DNA from 2 places in the Shewanella sp. ECSMB14102 genome. Region 2 is predicted to be linked to the other one. Evidence: riboswitches for the same ligand, from Rfam matches in the RefSeq annotation. Region 2 holds a riboswitch; the other holds the start of a gene.
What was found. A riboswitch is a leader RNA that binds a small molecule or an ion and turns the genes downstream of it on or off. The one in region 2 is predicted to bind lysine.
Positions count from the first base shown of each region.

Region 1: linked by a shared signal. The riboswitch ahead of lysC (lysine-sensitive aspartokinase 3) and the one ahead of RC73_RS04735 (Na+/H+ antiporter NhaC family protein) in region 2 are both predicted to bind lysine.

Region 1 is NZ_JWGX01000050.1:45,819-54,985, forward strand. It holds gene fusA (elongation factor G) at 1-1,976, shown strand, start outside; gene arcA (two-component system response regulator ArcA) at 2,315-3,031, opposite strand; gene RC73_RS15745 (DUF3293 domain-containing protein) at 3,592-4,026, shown strand; lysine riboswitch at 4,109-4,286, shown strand; gene lysC (lysine-sensitive aspartokinase 3) at 4,423-5,790, shown strand; gene RC73_RS15755 (succinylglutamate desuccinylase/aspartoacylase family protein) at 5,780-6,886, shown strand; gene RC73_RS21450 (S8 family serine peptidase) at 7,077-9,167, shown strand, end outside.
Region 2 is NZ_JWGX01000009.1:113,382-122,548, forward strand. It holds gene RC73_RS04710 (urease accessory protein UreF) at 1-84, shown strand, start outside; gene ureG (urease accessory protein UreG) at 93-713, shown strand; gene RC73_RS04720 (GNAT family N-acetyltransferase) at 826-1,338, shown strand; partial or broken gene RC73_RS20980 (DUF3302 domain-containing protein) at 1,461-1,695, shown strand; gene RC73_RS04730 (HlyD family secretion protein) at 1,995-3,125, shown strand; gene RC73_RS04735 (Na+/H+ antiporter NhaC family protein) at 3,210-4,790, opposite strand; lysine riboswitch at 4,873-5,044, opposite strand; gene RC73_RS04740 (oxidative stress defense protein) at 5,251-5,958, opposite strand; gene rimO (30S ribosomal protein S12 methylthiotransferase RimO) at 6,194-7,618, shown strand; gene RC73_RS04750 (ribosome alternative rescue factor ArfA) at 7,656-7,880, opposite strand; gene RC73_RS04755 (substrate-binding periplasmic protein) at 8,067-8,921, shown strand; gene RC73_RS04760 (hypothetical protein) at 9,013-9,167, shown strand, end outside.

The DNA of each region.
Region 1 (9,167 bases), on a different contig from region 2:
ACAGCCACGACGGTACCACTACTACTGACTTCATGGAGCAGGAAGCCGAGCGCGGTATTACCATTCAGTCTGCTGCGGTAAGTTGCTTCTGGAAAGATCACCGTTTCAACGTCATCGACACACCCGGACACGTTGACTTCACAGTTGAAGTATATCGTTCTCTGAAAGTTCTGGACGGCGGTATCGGTGTATTCTGTGGTTCCGGTGGTGTTGAGCCTCAGTCCGAAACCAACTGGCGTTATGCTAACGAATCTGAAGTTGCTCGTATCATCTTCGTAAACAAGTTGGACCGTATGGGTGCCGACTTCCTGCGTGTTGTAGGTCAGATCAAGCGCGTTCTGGCTGCGACTCCATTGGTTATGACTCTGCCTATCGGCGTTGAAGATGAGTTTAAGGGCGTTGTTGACGTTCTGAACCGTAAAGCTTATGTATGGGATGACTCTGGTCTGCCAGAAAACTACTCTGTAGAAGAAGTTCCAGAAGACATGGTTGATCTGGTTGAAGAGTACCGTGAGCACCTGGTTGAGACTGCCGTTGAGCAGGACGACGACCTGATGGAAGCTTACATGGAAGGTGAAGAGCCTTCTATCGAAGATCTGAAGCGTTGTATCCGTAAGGGTACCATCAATCTGTCATTCTTCCCCACTTACTGTGGTTCTGCTTACCGTAATAAGGGTATGCAGCTGGTTCTGGATGCGGTTGTTGACTACCTGCCATCTCCAACAGAAGTTGAGCCTCAGCCTCTGACTGACCCAGAAACTGGTGAAGAAACCGGTGAAGTCGCTACTGTATCTGCCGATGAGCCACTGCGCGCTCTGGCGTTCAAGATCATGGATGACCGTTTCGGCGCCCTGACCTTTATCCGTGTCTACTCTGGTAAGCTGAAGAAAGGTGACACTATCCTGAACTCTGCTACCGGTAAGACCGAGCGTATCGGCCGTATGGTTGAGATGCACGCTAACGATCGTAAAGAGATCGACTCTGCTCAAGCCGGTGACATCATCGCCGTTGTAGGTATGAAGAACGTTCAGACTGGTCACACTCTGTGTGATCCTAAGCACGAATGTACTCTTGAGCCTATGATCTTCCCTGATCCAGTAATCTCTATCGCTGTAACTCCTAAGGACAAAGGCGCTTCTGAGAAGCTGGGTGTTGCTCTGGGTAAGATGGTTGCAGAAGATCCATCATTCCAGGTTGAAACCGACCAGGAAACCGGTGAAACCATCCTTAAGGGTATGGGTGAATTGCACCTGGACATCAAAGTAGACATCCTGAAGCGTACTCACGGTGTTGAACTGACTGTTGGTGCTCCACAGGTAGCTTACCGTGAAACCATCACTCAAGCCGTTGAAGACAGCTACACTCACAAGAAGCAGTCTGGTGGTTCTGGTCAGTTCGGTAAGATCGACTACCGCATCCGTCCAGGCGAAGCTGGTAGTGGCTTCAAGTTCACCTCCAGCGTTGTTGGTGGTAACGTACCTCGTGAATTCTGGCCAGCAGTTGAAAGCGGCTTCGAAGACATGATGAACGAAGGTCCTCTGGCTGGCTTCCCAGTACTGGACGTTGAAGTTGAACTGTTCGACGGTGGTTACCACGCAGTTGACTCCTCAGCGATCGCGTTTGAAATCGCTGCCAAGGGTGCATTCCGTCAGTCTATGCCTAAGGCCAAGCCTCAGTTGCTGGAACCTGTGATGAAGGTTGACGTGTTTACTCCAGACGATCACGTTGGTGACGTTATCGGTGACCTGAACCGTCGTCGCGGTATGATCAAGGATCAGGAAGCTGGTCTGACTGGCGTACGTGTTAAGGCTGACGTGCCACTGGCAGAAATGTTCGGTTACATCGGTCACCTGCGTACCATGACTTCTGGTCGTGGTCAGTTCTCCATGGAGTTCTCTCACTATGCTCCATGTCCTGCCAACGTGGCTGAGACTGTTATCGCAGAAACCAAGGCTCGTAACGCAGCCAAGAAATAAGGATTAATTATCCTGATAAAAACCCGCCTTGATGGCGGGTTTTTTTATGGGCGAATATCCAGTGCCACTAAGCCAGCAGAATCAAGTTTGTACTCAGTTCGGCGGATGCCGCTGAATATCAATGGGCAATCGTATGGCAACTGTTTCCGAAACTGGCATATGTGGCAAAGGAGCTACCTAAGATAAAGGAGCTATCTAAGATAAAGGCGCTGGGATTGGCAGAGCATTACCGTGAGGAAATCACCAGCAAATATCAGTAGAAGGGGGAGTGGTGATAGCAGATAAACAAAAGCCAGCTCGATAAGCTGGCTTTGTTCAGGGCCGATAACGCGTGTTTATCAGTCTTCCAGATTACCGCAGAAACGGTAGCCTTCGCCGTGGATGGTGGCGATGATTTCCGGTGTATCAGGCACACTTTCGAAGTGCTTACGGATACGGCGGATAGTCACATCAACAGTACGGTCATGTGGCTTAAGCTCACGGCCGGTCATCTTCATCAGCAACTCGGCGCGGCTGAGGATCTTGCCTGGGTTTTCCACAAAGTGCAGCATGGCGCGGAATTCGCTACGCGGCAGCTTGTAAGACTCACCCTGAGGGCTGACCAGTGAACGGCTGTTGATCTCCAGGCTCCAACCATTGAAACGATAATGTTCCACGGCGGCCTTTTCTTCAATTTCAGCTCCTGAGCTGTTGACACGAGTCAGCAGGTTGCGGGCACGAATAGTCAACTCACGAGGGTTGAACGGTTTGGTGATGTAATCATCGGCACCGATTTCCAGGCCCAAGATCTTGTCTACTTCGTTATCACGACCGGTAAGGAAGATGAGGCCGATATTGTTGATTTCGCGCAACTCCCGCGCCAACAGCAAACCATTCTTACCTGGCAGATTGATATCCATAACCACCAGGTTCACCTTGTTTTCCTGCAAGGCTTTGTGCATCTCTGCGCCATCATTGGCTTCGGTTACCACATAACCTTCTGCCTCGAAAATACTTCTCAGCGTGTTACGGGTAACGGCTTCATCTTCAACGATCAGAATGTGCGGGTTTTGCATGTTATTTACCTAATTAAATCAGTTTATCTAACCATGAGCGCGGGTGACGCTCCGCTATACTCTCTAAAACGCCAACATTCACAGGGTTCACGTAAGTGCTGTTCAAAACTGAAATGAAACGGCAACACACTTCATGATTAGCAAAAAGTATGCTCTCCACCTGGAGAGGCGCGAACTGTACTCTCTAGGATTCCCAGTGGCGGGATTTAGTTCCTGAAAGACATGGAAAATCCAGAAAATGCGATCTTAAAACCAGATTACATTTGGTACAGAGTCGTTATCATTAGAGACTTATGCTGTCGCGTAATGGCGCTAGCCTGGTCACACGCTTAACTCTAGGTCTCTGTCGATACAATCCATTGTACTAGGATTAGGCATTTGTTAACAAATGAAATGTTAACAAATTAATGTTTAACTATGATCTAAGTCACAAGTTTTTATGTTAGATATTGAAACTTAAGCGTTTTGTGTTTTGTCTTACTGTGAGCTTGCTCACGGGGCTAGGGGATTTCGTAAGCCTTTGCTAGAATAACTCCGGTTCATTAGAGACAGATACTACAATGGATGCTGCATTTGAAAGTCTCTGGCAGTACTACCAGAGCGCATGCTTTTTTTTGACTCAGTCGTTTTCTTCCGCTGTTCCTTTTGCCATTGTCACCGCCCATAACCCTCTGGGGCAAAAATTGACTTCCTGCCAGAACCGTCTTCTCGATCGGCAGCTACAACACGATATTGATAAGCTGGGCATTCCTTACCGGGCGATCATAGGCGCTGCCGATGATCTCAGTCATATGGAAAAAAGTTGGGCCCTGTTTTTGGATAAGGCTGCGGCAATCGAACTGGCATTCAAGTACCGTCAGAATGCACTTTATTATGTGGATAAAGGCTTACTGACATTAGTGCCCTGCCATAAAGGCAAGCATGAAATAGAGCTTGGATTATTTGCAAGCCGAGCTCGTTTGGTCAATGAATTACCTGAACTTAGTGATAAATAAGTTGAGGATATTTCATCAGATGCAAATTAGCATTGACTTCATAAGGGCTTTATTGCTAATTTTTTCATCCCTTTCGCAAGAAAGGAACAGAAGAGGAGCGTTAACTAGGTAGTGAGTCAGAGGAAACCAATTTCCTATGACGGCTCATGAGGGAGATTAACGCCGAGGTCGGGATGCGTATTGGTAACGCTCTCCGGTCGGTTGGTCAGGCTGAATCCTGGCGGCTGTCACCTGGTTTTTGGTGGAGAGCTTCTGGTGACGATCGCTTTGTCCCTACTTTGGGGTGCGTTATCTCAGCACCAGGCTCTTCGAACGTTATCTGTTCGGAGCTTAACTCATGAAGTCTATTCTCGTTGTCGACCTTTCCCTGTCACCTGCCTGTGGGGGAATGCGCTGATGTCTCTTGTTGTTGCCAAGTTTGGCGGTACCTCAGTTGCCGATTATCAGGCGATGAATCGCTGTGCCGATATAGTGCTTGGAAATTCGGCTACTCGTCTGGTTGTGGTGAGTGCATCCAGTGGCGTAACCAATCTGTTGGTGGAGTTGTCTCAGGCAGACATGGGGGATGAGCGCCGTCTCAAATTATTGAAAGATATTGCCAGCATTCAATATGCGATTCTGGACAAACTTGGTAGACCTGCTGCTGTTGCCGCGGCGCTGGATGCCTTGCTCAGCCGTATGGCAACGCTCAGTGCCAAGCTGTTGCAGGGGCCGAGTAATGCTATGGTTGATGAGATCCTGTCCCTTGGTGAGCAATGCTCTTCAGCGCTGTTTGCCGCGGTATTGAGAGAACGCGGTGCCAAGGCCAGCGCCTTTGATGTGCGTCAGGTGATGCGTACCGATAGCCATTTCGGCAAGGCCGAACCACAAATCGCCGAACTGAAGCGACTGGCGACAGAGAAATTACAACCCTTGCTTGAGCAGCAACTGTTGGTGACCCAGGGGTTTATCGGTGCCGATGCCGAGGGGCGAACCACTACCCTTGGGCGTGGCGGCAGTGATTATTCCGCGGCTCTGTTGGCAGAAGCTTTGCAAGCCGATGCGGTTGAGATCTGGACCGATGTAGAAGGGATTTACACCACAGATCCCAGACTGGCTCCCAACGCCAGGCCTATCGCAGAAATCAGTTTTAATGAGGCGGCGGAGATGGCTACTTTTGGCGCCAAGGTGTTACACCCTGCCACCATCTTGCCGGCGGTGCGCCAACAGATCCAAGTGTTTGTCGGTTCCAGTCGGGCGCCGGAAAAAGGCGGCACCTGGATCCGCCATCAAGTGGAAGATGAGCCGGTATTCAGGGCCGTTGCCGTGAGACGAGATCAGACCCTGCTTAACTTGCATAGTTTGCAGATGTTGCATGCCCAGGGCTTTTTGGCTGAGACCTTTGCTGTGTTGGCGCGGCACAAGATCAGTGTCGATCTCATTACCACCTCAGAGGTGAATGTGTCGCTGACCCTGGACAAAACAGGCTCAGATTCAGCCGGTAAGGGGCTTCTGACGGAAGCTCTGCTGCAGGAGTTATCGCAAAACTGCCGGGTGCGGGTGGAAGACAAGCTGGCCCTGGTAGCGATCATTGGCAACAAGATAGCCACTACCGCCGGGATCTGTCGCCGGGTATTTGAAGTGCTCGAACCCCATAACGTCCGAATGATCTGTCAGGGTGCCAGTCCACACAATCTCTGTGTCTTGGTGTCTGAAGCCGAAGCCGGTGATGTGGTGGCCGCTTTGCATCGTAACTTATTTGAAGGTGCTCAGGATGCAGCTTGAACACCTGCAGGTTGGGGAGCTGGCCGCAGGTCAGCCTCTGACCATCCCCATATATCGCTTCAAAGGCACCGGTCATTCGGCGCCCAGCGTCTATATTCAGGCCAATGTGCATGGCGCCGAGGTACAGGGCAATGCGGTGATCTTGCAATTGTTGCAGTACTTCAAGGCGCATCCGCCTCTGGGAGATGTCACTCTGGTGCCTTTGGCCAACCCCTTGGGGATCAACCAGAAAAGCGGTGAGTTTACCTTGGGCCGCTTCGATCCCATCACAGGTATTAACTGGAACCGAGCCTATCTTGAGCAGGTCGTCCATCTGGATGACTGGTATCCGCAGTATAGTGAGCTGCCGGAGCAAGCACTGTTTGATGCTTTTCGTCAGCTTCTCATTGCCAACTGTGAACAGGCATTGGCCAATCCCTGGGGAGTGACGACCGGCCAGAGATTGGCGCTCAATCTGCAGAAACTGGCACATGGCGCTGACATAGTGCTGGATCTGCACACCGGCCCCAAGTCCTGTAAACACCTTTATTGTCCCGAGTATGAGCTGTCAGCTGCCGACTACTTTCATATTCCCTACACCTTGGTGATGCCTAAAGGCTTTGGCGGTGCCATGGATGAAGCGGCCTTTAATCCCTGGTGGCAACTCAGCGACTATGCCAAGAATAGGGGGCGAGATCTAAAAGTCGCAGTATCGGCCTTTACTTTGGAGCTTGGCAGTCAGGAGCGTATCGATCTTGCCGATGCCAGTCGGGATGCGGAAGGAATATTAAGTTATCTGAGCTATAGAGAGGTGATAGCCCAAAGCGTACTGCCGCAGGTGATGCCGCGTTTTGCTTGTTTGCTGAAAGACTATCGAAAGTTTCACGCACCCATGGCCGGTATGGTGGAGTATCTGGCCGAGCCGGGAGTGCCTTTGCCCGCCGGCGCGCCTCTGGTCAATATTCTCAGGCTCGATCGAGTCGATGTTGGCACAGAGGTTACCAAGCTCTCACTTGAGGAAGATGTGATCCCCGTGCTGCATTTTGCCTCGGCGTCTGTGCACCAAGGGACTGAGCTCTACAAGGTGATGACCAACTACTTTACTCTTTCTGATTAAGTTAGGTCCCGGTGTGAGCCGGAGTTTAACGTCTATCATTCTGTAAATGGCTGATAAATTGTAATTTTTTGTGTATTTGTTTTTCAATTGTATCCATAGGTGTTACAAATGTTTGGCGCCCTTGTATTTAGGGTGTTTTTTAAAACGGAAACATAAAACAACAATAAACAGTCTTAATGGGAGTAGACAATTGAAGAGTCAAGTTGCAATAGCTGTTTCAGCAGCGCTGTTATCCATGTCATGCCATACCCAGGCCGCGCCGTTGAGCGTTTCAGATCCATTTATTTCTTCAGATCTGCTTAGTGCATCCAGCGGTCGCAAAGGACAACAGCAAGAGATGGGGCAACATAAGTTTGTCAGGGAACCAGGACTTGCTGAGGGGAAATACACTTATATAGTGCGCCTTAAAGATCCCTCTGTGGCGAATTATGCCGGTGGTATTGCCGGGCTTGAAGCCACCAGTCCACAGCGAAGTCAAGGGTTGGCGTCCCAAAAGGCCCCCAAGCTGAATACCGCCAGTGTGGCGGTGAAGTCCTACGTGAAGTATTTGAATGCCAAGCAACAGAACTTTTTAATGAGTGCTGCGGCCCAAGGGGTTCAGTTACAGGCTAAGGTCAGGTATCACTATGCCTTTAATGGGCTGGCGGTCACCATGGATCAGCAGCAGGCAGAAGCCCTGTCCAAGTTACCCGAAGTAGCTTTCATTGAGCGGGAAAGCCTTTATTCAATGGATACCGACAGCAGCCAGAACATGATAGGTTCTCCCAAAGTGTGGGACGGCAGTGCTACAGGGACTCAGGCTATGGGGGAAGGGGTCATAGTCGGGGTGATCGATTCGGGGATCAACAGTGATCATCCATCCTTTGCGGATATTGGGGGTGATGGTTATGACCATACCAATCCCTGGGGACAAGGTGTCTACGTCGGTGACTGTGCGGTAGAGTTCTCTGACATGTGTAACGATAAGCTGATCGGAGTCAGAAGTTATCCTGAGATTACCGATAGTTATGATGATGGGGAGGTCTTTGGTCCAACACCTCCTGCCAAGAATGGTGAGGATTATGGTGGTCATGGTTCTCACACTGCCGGTACGGCAGCGGGAAATATCCTTAAGAATGTCCCTTATGTTGTCGGTGAGGTCGGTGAGGCTCAAGGGGATGGCATTGAGACCGGACTCGAGTTTACACAAATCTCCGGGGTCGCTCCCCATGCCAATATTGTTGCCTATCAGATCTGCCGTCCGGGCAACAATGGCGATAGATACTCAGGTTGCCCCACATCGGCGATTCTCAAGGCGTTGGATGATGCCATTGCCGATGGAGTGGATGTGATCAACTATTCCATCAGCGGCGGTGGTTTCCCTTGGGCTAGTTCCACTGAAATGAGCTTCCTGGCAGCCCGTAATGCCGGAATTTTCTCTGCCGTATCGGCCGGAAATACCTCTGCATCGGTTAATCAAGTTCCCTTTTCTTCACCCAAGAATGCGCCTTGGTATACCTCAGTCGCGGCATCAACCCATAACCGCGAAGTGCGCTCCACTCTCGAATTCAACGGTGACCTGCTGGATTACACTCAGGGAACCGGGCCGGTGATTACTACAGACATCAGCGCACCTTTGGTGTACGCAGGTGACTTGGCTGCTGATAATTTCGAAGGTTGCAACGCCTTTGCCGCCGATGCGTTCAAGGAGCAGTTGGCGCTGATTAAGCGCGGCGGCTGTAACTTCGCCGACAAGGTCAATAATGCCAAAGAGGCGGGTGCAGTAGGGGTTATTGTCTTTAACAAAGACGGTGAAGGCAACGTCAGAAACAAGATGTCCGGACTTGGTAACACCAGTATCCCTTCTGTTTTCATCGGCAATATTGACGGTTTGGCCGTCGTGGATGCGCTGGCGGCTACGCCAGGCTTGGTGGCCAAAATCAATGCCACTCCATCGGCCGTTGAGCGTCAGGCCGATGTGTTGGGAAGTTTCTCTCTACTTGGACCAAACCGTTACTTCGACGTGATTGCGCCGTCGATTTCAGCTCCGGGTGTGGACATCTATGCCGCTTACGCCGATGAACAGTATGGCCATGAAGTGACAGGTACTGATCCTGCTGATTATACCCTGATGTCCGGTACTTCTATGTCGAGTCCTCATGTGGCGGGCGCTGGGGCGCTGCTGAAGTCGGCTCATCCAGAGTGGACGCCGGATAATATCCGTTCAGCCTTGATGCTGACAGCAACAACAGCCAGTGCCATGACCAAGGCAGATGGTAAAACTACCGCGGATCCGTTTGAT
Region 2 (9,167 bases):
GCCGATATCGGCAGCTATACCCCGGCGCTGGCCATTGCCAGTGCCCGCCATGAAACCCAATACACCCGACTGTTTCGTTCATGAGAGAAAATATGCAAACAACCAAACAACCTTTGCGCATAGGCGTTGGCGGCCCCGTTGGTTCGGGCAAAACAGCACTGCTGGAAGTCCTGTGCAAGGCGATGCGTGACAACTACAACCTGGCCGTGGTCACCAACGATATCTATACCCAGGAAGACGCCAAAATTCTCACCCGCGCCGAGGCCCTGAGCGCCGACCGCATCATAGGCGTGGAAACCGGTGGCTGCCCCCATACGGCAATTCGCGAAGACGCCTCTATGAATCTCGCGGCAGTGGAAGAACTGACGGCGCGCCATCCCGGCCTGGATCTGGTCTTTGTCGAGAGTGGTGGCGACAACCTCAGTGCCACCTTCAGCCCGGAACTGGCAGATCTGACCATCTATGTAATAGATGTGGCCGAGGGCGAGAAGATCCCCCGTAAGGGCGGCCCGGGCATTACCCGCTCCGATCTGCTGGTGATCAACAAGATAGATTTGGCACCCTATGTCGGTGCCTCGCTGGAAGTGATGGCCGAAGATACCGCCAGAATGCGCCCCAACAAGCCTTGGGTGTTCAGCAACCTCAAGCAGGGGCAAGGGGTGGCTGAAATCATCGACTTTATAGTCACCCAAGGCATGCTGGATCAGCACTGAGCCTGAGCAGTGCCTGCCACCTGGGCAGGCACTGTTTTTGATATCCAGTCCATTAGGTGGCACGCCGACCGGCTTGTGGCATACTCAGGCGAAACCACCTTGGGAGCCTGGAATGCATCTGTGTCACTGCCAACTTGAGCAACATGGCGAAGCGATACGCGCCATCTTCAACCATGCCATTGCCCATACCACAGCCCTTTATGAATACCAGCCAAGGAACAAGCAGCAGATCCGCGACTGGTTCGGCGCCAAACAACAAGGCAGCTGGCCAATTCTGGGCGCCGAGGATGAGCAGGGGCAACTGTTGGGATTTGCCAGCTTCGGCCCGTTTCGCGGCTATCCAGCCAACCTCTACTCGGTGGAACATTCTGTGTATGTGCACCCGGAGCATAGAGGCAAAGGGGTGGCGCGCTTTCTGATGCAGCATTTGATAACCCAGGCCCGGGAGCGCGGCATGCGCACCATGGTGGGCGCCATAGATGCCGGAAACCAGGCCAGTATTGCCCTGCACCAGAAGTTGGGGTTCAAGCACTCAGGCACCCTGCCCCAGGTGGGCTATAAGTTCGGCCGTTGGCTGGATTTGGCATTTTATCAGCTTATGCTGCCGGGACCTGCCGAGCCCTAACCCTTTCGGGCACGAGTCGATTTTAGTCTTATGCCCCTGAAAAAATTCATCATTCCCGGGCAATCCGCCAGCGGCCATCTACACTTATTCAAGCGTATTTACCAATAAGGGAATCCGATTAGATGACACTGGATTATATCGCGCTGGGGCTGCTGATCTTTGTCGCCCTGGTGATCTTCTACGGGGTGATAGTGATCCACGACATCCCCTACGAACTGGCCAAGAAACGCAACCACCCCCATCAGGACGCTATTCACTACGCAGGCTGGGTGAGCCTGTTTACCCTGCATGTGCTGTGGCCGTTTCTGTGGATCTGGGCCACGCTCTGGCGCGAGGACAGGGGCTGGGGCTTTGACAAAATTCAACAGGAGCAGCAATCACTGCACCATGAAACCGTACTTCTGGCGCAGCAGTTGGAGCTATTGAGTGAAAAAGTCGCCGCCCTGGAAGCCCAAAAGCATGCCGCCACAGAGGCCCTTGCAGCGTCGAGTGCCCAAGTCCAAGCCCCAACCCAAGTCCAAACGTCTTCAGAAGAGCCCGCAGTCAATCCCAAACCCACCAGCGGCATGGGCTTGGATACGGCAGCAGACTCGACCGACATTCCAGGTACAGATAATCAGACCCAAAGCAATAACAAGAATGGGGAGAACAGATAAATGGATCTCTTGCTTATCCTCACTTACACCGCCATCTGTGTCGCCATCTTCAAGATTTTCCGCATTCCACTCAACAAGTGGAGCGTGCCCACCGCCGTGCTCGGCGGAGTAGTGCTGATAGGCACCTTGATTTTGTTGATGAACTACAACCATCCCCATACCGCCATGGGCAGCCAGATGTATGTCACCACCCCGCTGATCCCCTCGGTGCGCGGCAAGGTCATAGAAGTGCCCGTCACCCCCAATAAACTGCTGAAAGAGGGCGAGTTACTGTTCCGGGTCGATCCGACTCCTTATCAGACAGAAGTCACCCGGCTGGAGGCCAGCCTGGAGCAGGCTAAACAGGCGGTATTGGGGCTGGACGCCGCCTATAAGGCCGCCGAGGCCAGTCGCATCAAGGCCGAGGCCGAACGGGACAGAACCCAACTGGAATATGAGCGCTACCGCAACGGTTTTGAAAAAGGCGCCTTCACCCGTGCCGATGTCGACAACCGTCGTCAGTACTATCTCGGCGCCCAGGCCTCAGTAGAGGCGGCCGAGGCCGAAGCCCGGCGCGCCAAGCTGGCACTGGAAGCCGAGTATCAGGGGCAAAACACCCAAGTGGCCGAAATTGCCGCCATGTTGGAAAAAGCCAGATTCAATCTGGAGGAAACCAGCATGCATGCCCCCTCAGACGGTTATGTAACCCAGTTGACCCTGAGACCGGGAATGATGGTGGTGCCCATGCCCTTCAGGCCTGTGATGACCTTTGTCCATCAGGAGGAGCGCTTCTTTGTCGGCGCCTTTAGGCAAAACTCGCTGCTGCGGCTGAAACCCGGTTTCAAGGCCGAGCTGATCTTCCGCGCTCTGCCGGGCAAAGTGTTTCAAGCCGAAGTGGTCGAAGTGCTGCCGGCCATAGGTGAATCTCAGGTGCAGGCGCAGGGGCAGCTCTATGGCTCGTCACAAATTCGCCTCAACGGCCGACCTCTGGTGAAACTCAAGCCGCTGGATGACCTGAGTCAGTATCATTTGCCACTGGGTACCAATGTGGAGATCGCCATCTATTCCGACAGCTTTGAGCATGTATCAATCATGCGTAAGGTATTGATAAGGATGAAAAGCTGGCAGAACTATCTCTATCTGGATCACTGAGACTCCTTATCTTCGCGCAAGCCTTTGGCAAGAGTAAAAAGCCCCGGAAAAACTCCTGGGGCGTTTTGGTATCCCATCTCAGCCTCAGCCGATGGCGGCCTCCGGAGCCGCCTGGAAACGCCTGGCGTGGTAGAGGCAGAAGAGTGCAAACCAAGCGGCACTCACCAGGAAACCGGCCAGGGTGGAATGCAGCAGCCCCATGGCCAGATAACCGAGCGCTGCCCCGAAGGCGACTGTCAGGGCATAAGGCAACTGGGTCAGTACGTGGTCTATATGGTGACAGCCGGCACCGGTGGCCGACAGAATACTGGTACTGGAGATGGGCGAACTGTGATCGCCAAACACAGCGCCGGCCAGCACAGCCGACAACATGGGCAGCAGGAGTTGAATATCGCTGGCGGCAGCCATATCACCGGCGAGCGGCAACATGATACCGAAAGTGCCCCAACTGGTGCCTGTGGCAAAGGCCATGGCGCAGGAAAGCACAAACACCACCACAGGCAGCAGCCCTGCGGGCAGGTTGCCGTTAGCCAGGCTAGCGAGATATTTGCCGGTTTCCATGTCACGCACCACGGCGCCTATGGTCCAGGCAAACAGCAGTATATTGATAGCCGGCAACATGGCCATGACGCCTCTGGGGGCGGCGCGCAGCCAAGTGGATATCCCAAGGCCGAGACGCAGGGCCAACAAGCCGGACACCGCCAGGCTGCAAAGGGCGCCATAAACCAAAGATGAGCCCACATTGGTATGTTCAAAGGCGCCCAGCACACTGAAGGCCTGACCATTGGCGGCCAATACCTGAGCCCCGGAGTCCAGCATGAAATAGATACTCGCCGCCGTCAGTGTCACTATCGGCAACACCATATCCAGCATGCCGCCGCGGCTGTCGGCCGGGGCTTCCATATCCAGCCCTATGGGCCTGCCCTTGGATTCATCCCAGAGCTTACCTTCGAGCGCCCGCTGCTCATGCTGTCGCATCGGCCCAATATCCAGTTGGAAAGCGATCACCACCACCACCATGATCAGGGTAAATACCGCATAGAGGTTCATGGGGATCATCTGCACAAAAGCGGCGATCGGGCTCTGCTCTGTCACCCCATGGGCCACGAGTATGCCGCCCACCAGGGCGATGATATAGGCTCCCCAGGAAGAAATGGGCATCAATACGCATACGGGCGCCGCAGTCGAGTCCAGCAGATAGGCCAACTTGGCGCGGGAGATCTGGAATCTATCGGTCACAGGGCGGCAAATGGGCCCCACCGACAGGCTGTGGAAAAAGTCGTCAATAAAAAAGGCAAACACCATCAAGCCGGTGAGCGACTTGGCGCCCTTGCGGCTCTGGCAGCGCCTGGCGGCCCATTCGGCGAAGGCCCGGGTCGCACCCGAGGCGGTCATCAAGCTGATAAGCCCACCCAGCAGCAGCATAAACAGCAACATATTCAGGTTATCGCTGTTGGGAGCACCATCGACCCAGAAGATTTTCAGCACACTGTCAAACAGGTAGCGCAGCGATTGCAGCGGTGAAAACTGCTGCAACATCAGGCTGCCGGCGACTATGCCTACCCCAAGGGAGAGCAGTACTCTACGGGTGATGATCGCCAGCGCAACCGCCAGCAGAGGAGGAACTATGGACCAGGGAGAGTCCGCAAAATGCATGATATTCATGATCTCTTTACACCAAGAAAGGTGGAGATCTACCGATAGGATCGAAGAAACTCAGACCAAGGAGGGCAGAAACTTCTCAGCTCCTTCAGGTAGCGCTCCATAGTGGATGACTATGGCAGTCCTGCACCTGTTAGATACAGAACCAGCAGCTAGGTTTGATGGCCTGGCTACTTCGGCGCCGACTCCTTTCCCCGGGCCTCAAAGGCATCACCCTCTTCCCGGTTACTTTTAGGCAGCGCGCCTCTACTCAAAGGTATTCGACTGGCATTCTAACTATCACAGCCCCAATAGCAAGCCGGATTGCGCCTCTGGCGGTAAATATCCCGCTAGGCGGGCATTAAGCCCAGGGGAAGTGACTCATGTCACGGCCTAGCAATACCGGCACCGCTTGTTCACGAGCCACGGTTAAAAACTGCTTCGCTCCATCAGCGAGCCAACGGCTCTCACCCGAATGCTTACCTCAGTCACGCAGCTTGTAGCTGACCTCGACCCTGTCGGAGAAGGTTACCTGGCCATACTCATAGCTCTGGTTGATAGCGCCTTCGGCCATCATGGCGGCCTTGTACATCACAGGACGCACCGGGCCTTGGTCGAAATAACGAATCGACCAGACGCCATCGAGTTTCTCGCCGAATCCGGCCGCCAGTTCACTGGCCTTTTGCTTGGCATCTTCAATGGCCGCCTGCCGCGCCTGCTTGCGCATCTCGGCTTCTTTACTGGACTTAAGGTTGATCTGGTTCACCTTGTTGATCCCGCCTATTAACGCCGAGTCCAGTATGGGATTGAGCTGATCCAACTGTTTCACCAACACTGTCACACTGCGACTGGCGCGATAGCCCTTGAGCTCGGGCGCCTTGTCCTTGAGGTAAACATACTCAGGTTGCAGATTCAGATTGGCGGCGGCAATCGACTCCTTGGCGACCCCGGCCTTGAGCAGGCGCTCGATAAAAGCGGCCACAGCCTTGTCGGATGCGGCCTTGGCCGCCTTGGCATCAGATTCGCTTAATGACACTTCAACATGGATTTCGGCCATATCGGGCTCAACCTGTATCTGGCTGACGCCTGTGGTTTCCAGTAGAGGTCTATCCTGAGCCAGTACTGAGTGGCTCATTAGAGTAGCGGGTAACAATGCGCCTATCAGCGCCAGATTCAGCAGAGATTTTTTCATCTTGGTTCTCCAAAAAGTTCGCTTTCGTTGACCATAGAAACGCAGCCGGCTGACAAAAGGGTTAAAAAAATCAAAAAATTTTTCAACGACGTTTTGAAGCGGCAACCGAGATGGCAACATAGAACATAAATTAGCCAGCCCAACTGTACCTTTTCTATGGCTGAGGTATAATCGCCGCCAATTTTACCGGCACCCAAGCGTGCTCCATCAGCTTTAGCATTGCGGAAAACAGCTCTTGAAGAAATCAGTCGACATTTTTGATCCCAAGCAGACCACGACTCTGGACACTCCGGCCAAGACTCTGGCACAGGAAAACAGCCCTGCCGAGGCCCAAACCAGCGGCAATCGCATCGGCTTTGTCAGCCTGGGCTGCCCCAAAAACCTGGTGGATTCCGAGCGGATCCTCACCCAACTGCGCATCGACGGCTATGAGGTTACCAACAGCTATGACAATGCCGACCTGGTAATAGTCAACACCTGTGGCTTTATCGATGCCGCGGTGGAAGAGTCGCTGGATGCCGTGCGTGAAGCGCTGGAAGAAAACGGCAAGGTGATAGTCACCGGCTGCCTGGGCGCCAAGGAAAACCAGATCCGCGAAGTGCATCCGGATGTACTGGAGATCACCGGCCCCCACAGCTATGAAGCCGTGCTGAACCATGTGCACAAATATGTGCCCAAGCCGGAGCACAACCCCTTCACCTCGCTGATCCCGCAAGCCGGCGTTAAGCTGACCCCCAAGCATTATGCCTACCTGAAGATTTCCGAAGGCTGCGACAACCGCTGTACCTTCTGCATCATTCCGGCGTTGAGGGGCGATCTGGACAGCCGCAGTGTCGGCAGCGTGCTGGATGAAGCCAAACGCCTGGTGGAAAGTGGCGTTCAGGAAATTCTGGTCGTCAGCCAGGACACCTCGGCCTACGGCAAAGACAAGGGCGGCCGCACCGATTTCTGGAACGGCATGCCGGTGAAGCAGGATATCACTACCCTGGCCCGCCACCTGGGCAAGATGGGTGTGTGGGTGCGCCTGCACTATGTCTACCCTTACCCTTGGGTCGATGAGCTGATCCCGCTGATGGCCGAAGGACTGATCCTGCCCTATCTGGATCTGCCACTGCAGCACGCCAGCCCTCGCGTGCTCAAGATGATGAAGCGCCCCGGCCGGGTCGACCGCCAGTTGGACGCCATCAAGAAATGGCGTGAGATCTGCCCGGATCTGGTGATCCGCTCAACCTTTATCGTCGGCTTCCCCGGTGAAACCGAAGAAGACTTCGAAATCCTGCTGGACTTCCTGCGTGAAGCAAGGCTGGACCGAGTGGGCTGCTTCAAGTACTCGGAAGTCGATGGCGCCGTGGCCAATACCTTGGCCGAGCTTATCAGTGAAGAGGTCAAGCAGGACCGCTATGAGCGTTTCATGCAGGTGCAGGCCGAGATCAGTGCCGAGCGGCTGGCGCGCCTGGTAGGCCGTGAGCTGGATGTCCTTATCGATGATGTGGACGAGGAAGGCGCCATTGGCCGCTGCTATGCCGATGCGCCTGAAATCGACGGCATGGTATTCTTAAACGGTGAAGTGGAACTAAGCCCAGGGGACATGGTGCGCGCACTGATCACTCATTCTGATGAGCACGATCTGTGGGCCGAACTGGTGCAGATGCCGGAATAAACTCTCCCAACACCTTGGAGAAATCTTTATTGAGGTGTCAGCAGGGTGAAAAGATTAGAGTCATAAAATCAAAAGGGGCAACACCCTGTTGCCCCTTTTGATTGCGTCCTTTACGACTGTATGATCCTTTGCCCTTCTTCGGCTTCTCGCTGCGACAGCGAAACAGTGAACTGGTCACCACCGCCTTGAGGGCGTTATCTTTGATCTGTCCACGACCGGATTCATGCTCCAGCTGTGCAGTCTGCTTAATATGTTTGGCCATATCGGCTCCTTATTTCAATTGGATGAGACTTGCCCGGCCATACCGGACAAAAATCGCGCAAATATTATCCTCTTTTATTAAAACAACCAAGTATCGACTCCAGGAAAATATCACGAGTATTTTACCTATGCTATCAACCCGCCTCATCATTCAGCCTGCGTCAGCCCCACCCGAAGGAGTTATTCTGTGATCATAAAGTTCTGTTTGACACTGCTGACGCTCGCTTGTGCGACACAAGTATTTGCCGCAGAAAATTGTGAGTTAACCATGGGGTATCGCACCAATGCCCGGCCACCCTTTATTGCTCAGGCCCCGGATAACAGCGGCCTCTATCTCAGCCTCTATCAAGAGGCAGCAGCCAGAATAGGTTGTAGTCTCAAGGTAGTGCGAGCGCCGAAAAAGCGTATCCTACGGGAAATAGCCAAGGGCAGTATCGACTTTTATCCCGGCTTGGCCTTCTCCAAAGAGCGCCACAACTACGCCCATTTCATCGTCAACGGCCTATCTGAACGCTATATCGGCGTCAGCCGCGACGACTTGAGTGACATCACCTCACTGCAGCAATTGGTGGATAAACAATTGGTGCTGCTGATCTCCCCCGGTAGCTATCAACTGGGTGGTTTACCGAACAAATTAATAGTGCGCAAACCACCGGATATGGGCACAGATTCGGCGATAACCTTTCTCAAACAGCATCAGGGGGATTTCTATATCTACGATGAATCTACCCTGAGATACTGGCTGCAAAATCATCCTCAGCACGGGCTAAAACTACATCCCAACTGTTGCGATAACAGGCGGCAAGGACACCTGGGGTTCTCACGCAATAGCCGTTACTTCAGCGCCGAAGTAAATCCCAATTATGTTGCCGCCAAACCGATATCCATTGGCAACAGCCCTTGGGAACTAAAGTCAGGCAGCATAGCCTACGCGCTGCAGCAAGCCTTGTCTGAAATGGCCAACAGCGGTGAAACCAAGCGGCGTTATCAAGACTATATGCAGCAAATATCACAGCCTGCTGCGGCGCCTTGGTTTCCTTAAGCTGAAACAAGGGCTCATAGTTACGCTGGTTCAGCCTGAGTCCAGTATGCCAGGAGTACACTGGCCTTTTGGGCCGCGAAGAGTTAATCAGATGTTTTCCCGTAAGCCGTTAACGCCACAGGCACAGTTGGACTTGGCCATGAACTTGATGGCCGAAGAGGAACAGCACTTGAAAACCGCGCTGGAACTGGTGCTGAACAGTAGTCAACAAGCGATAAACAAGCGCCTGCAGCGGGCCAAAATTGA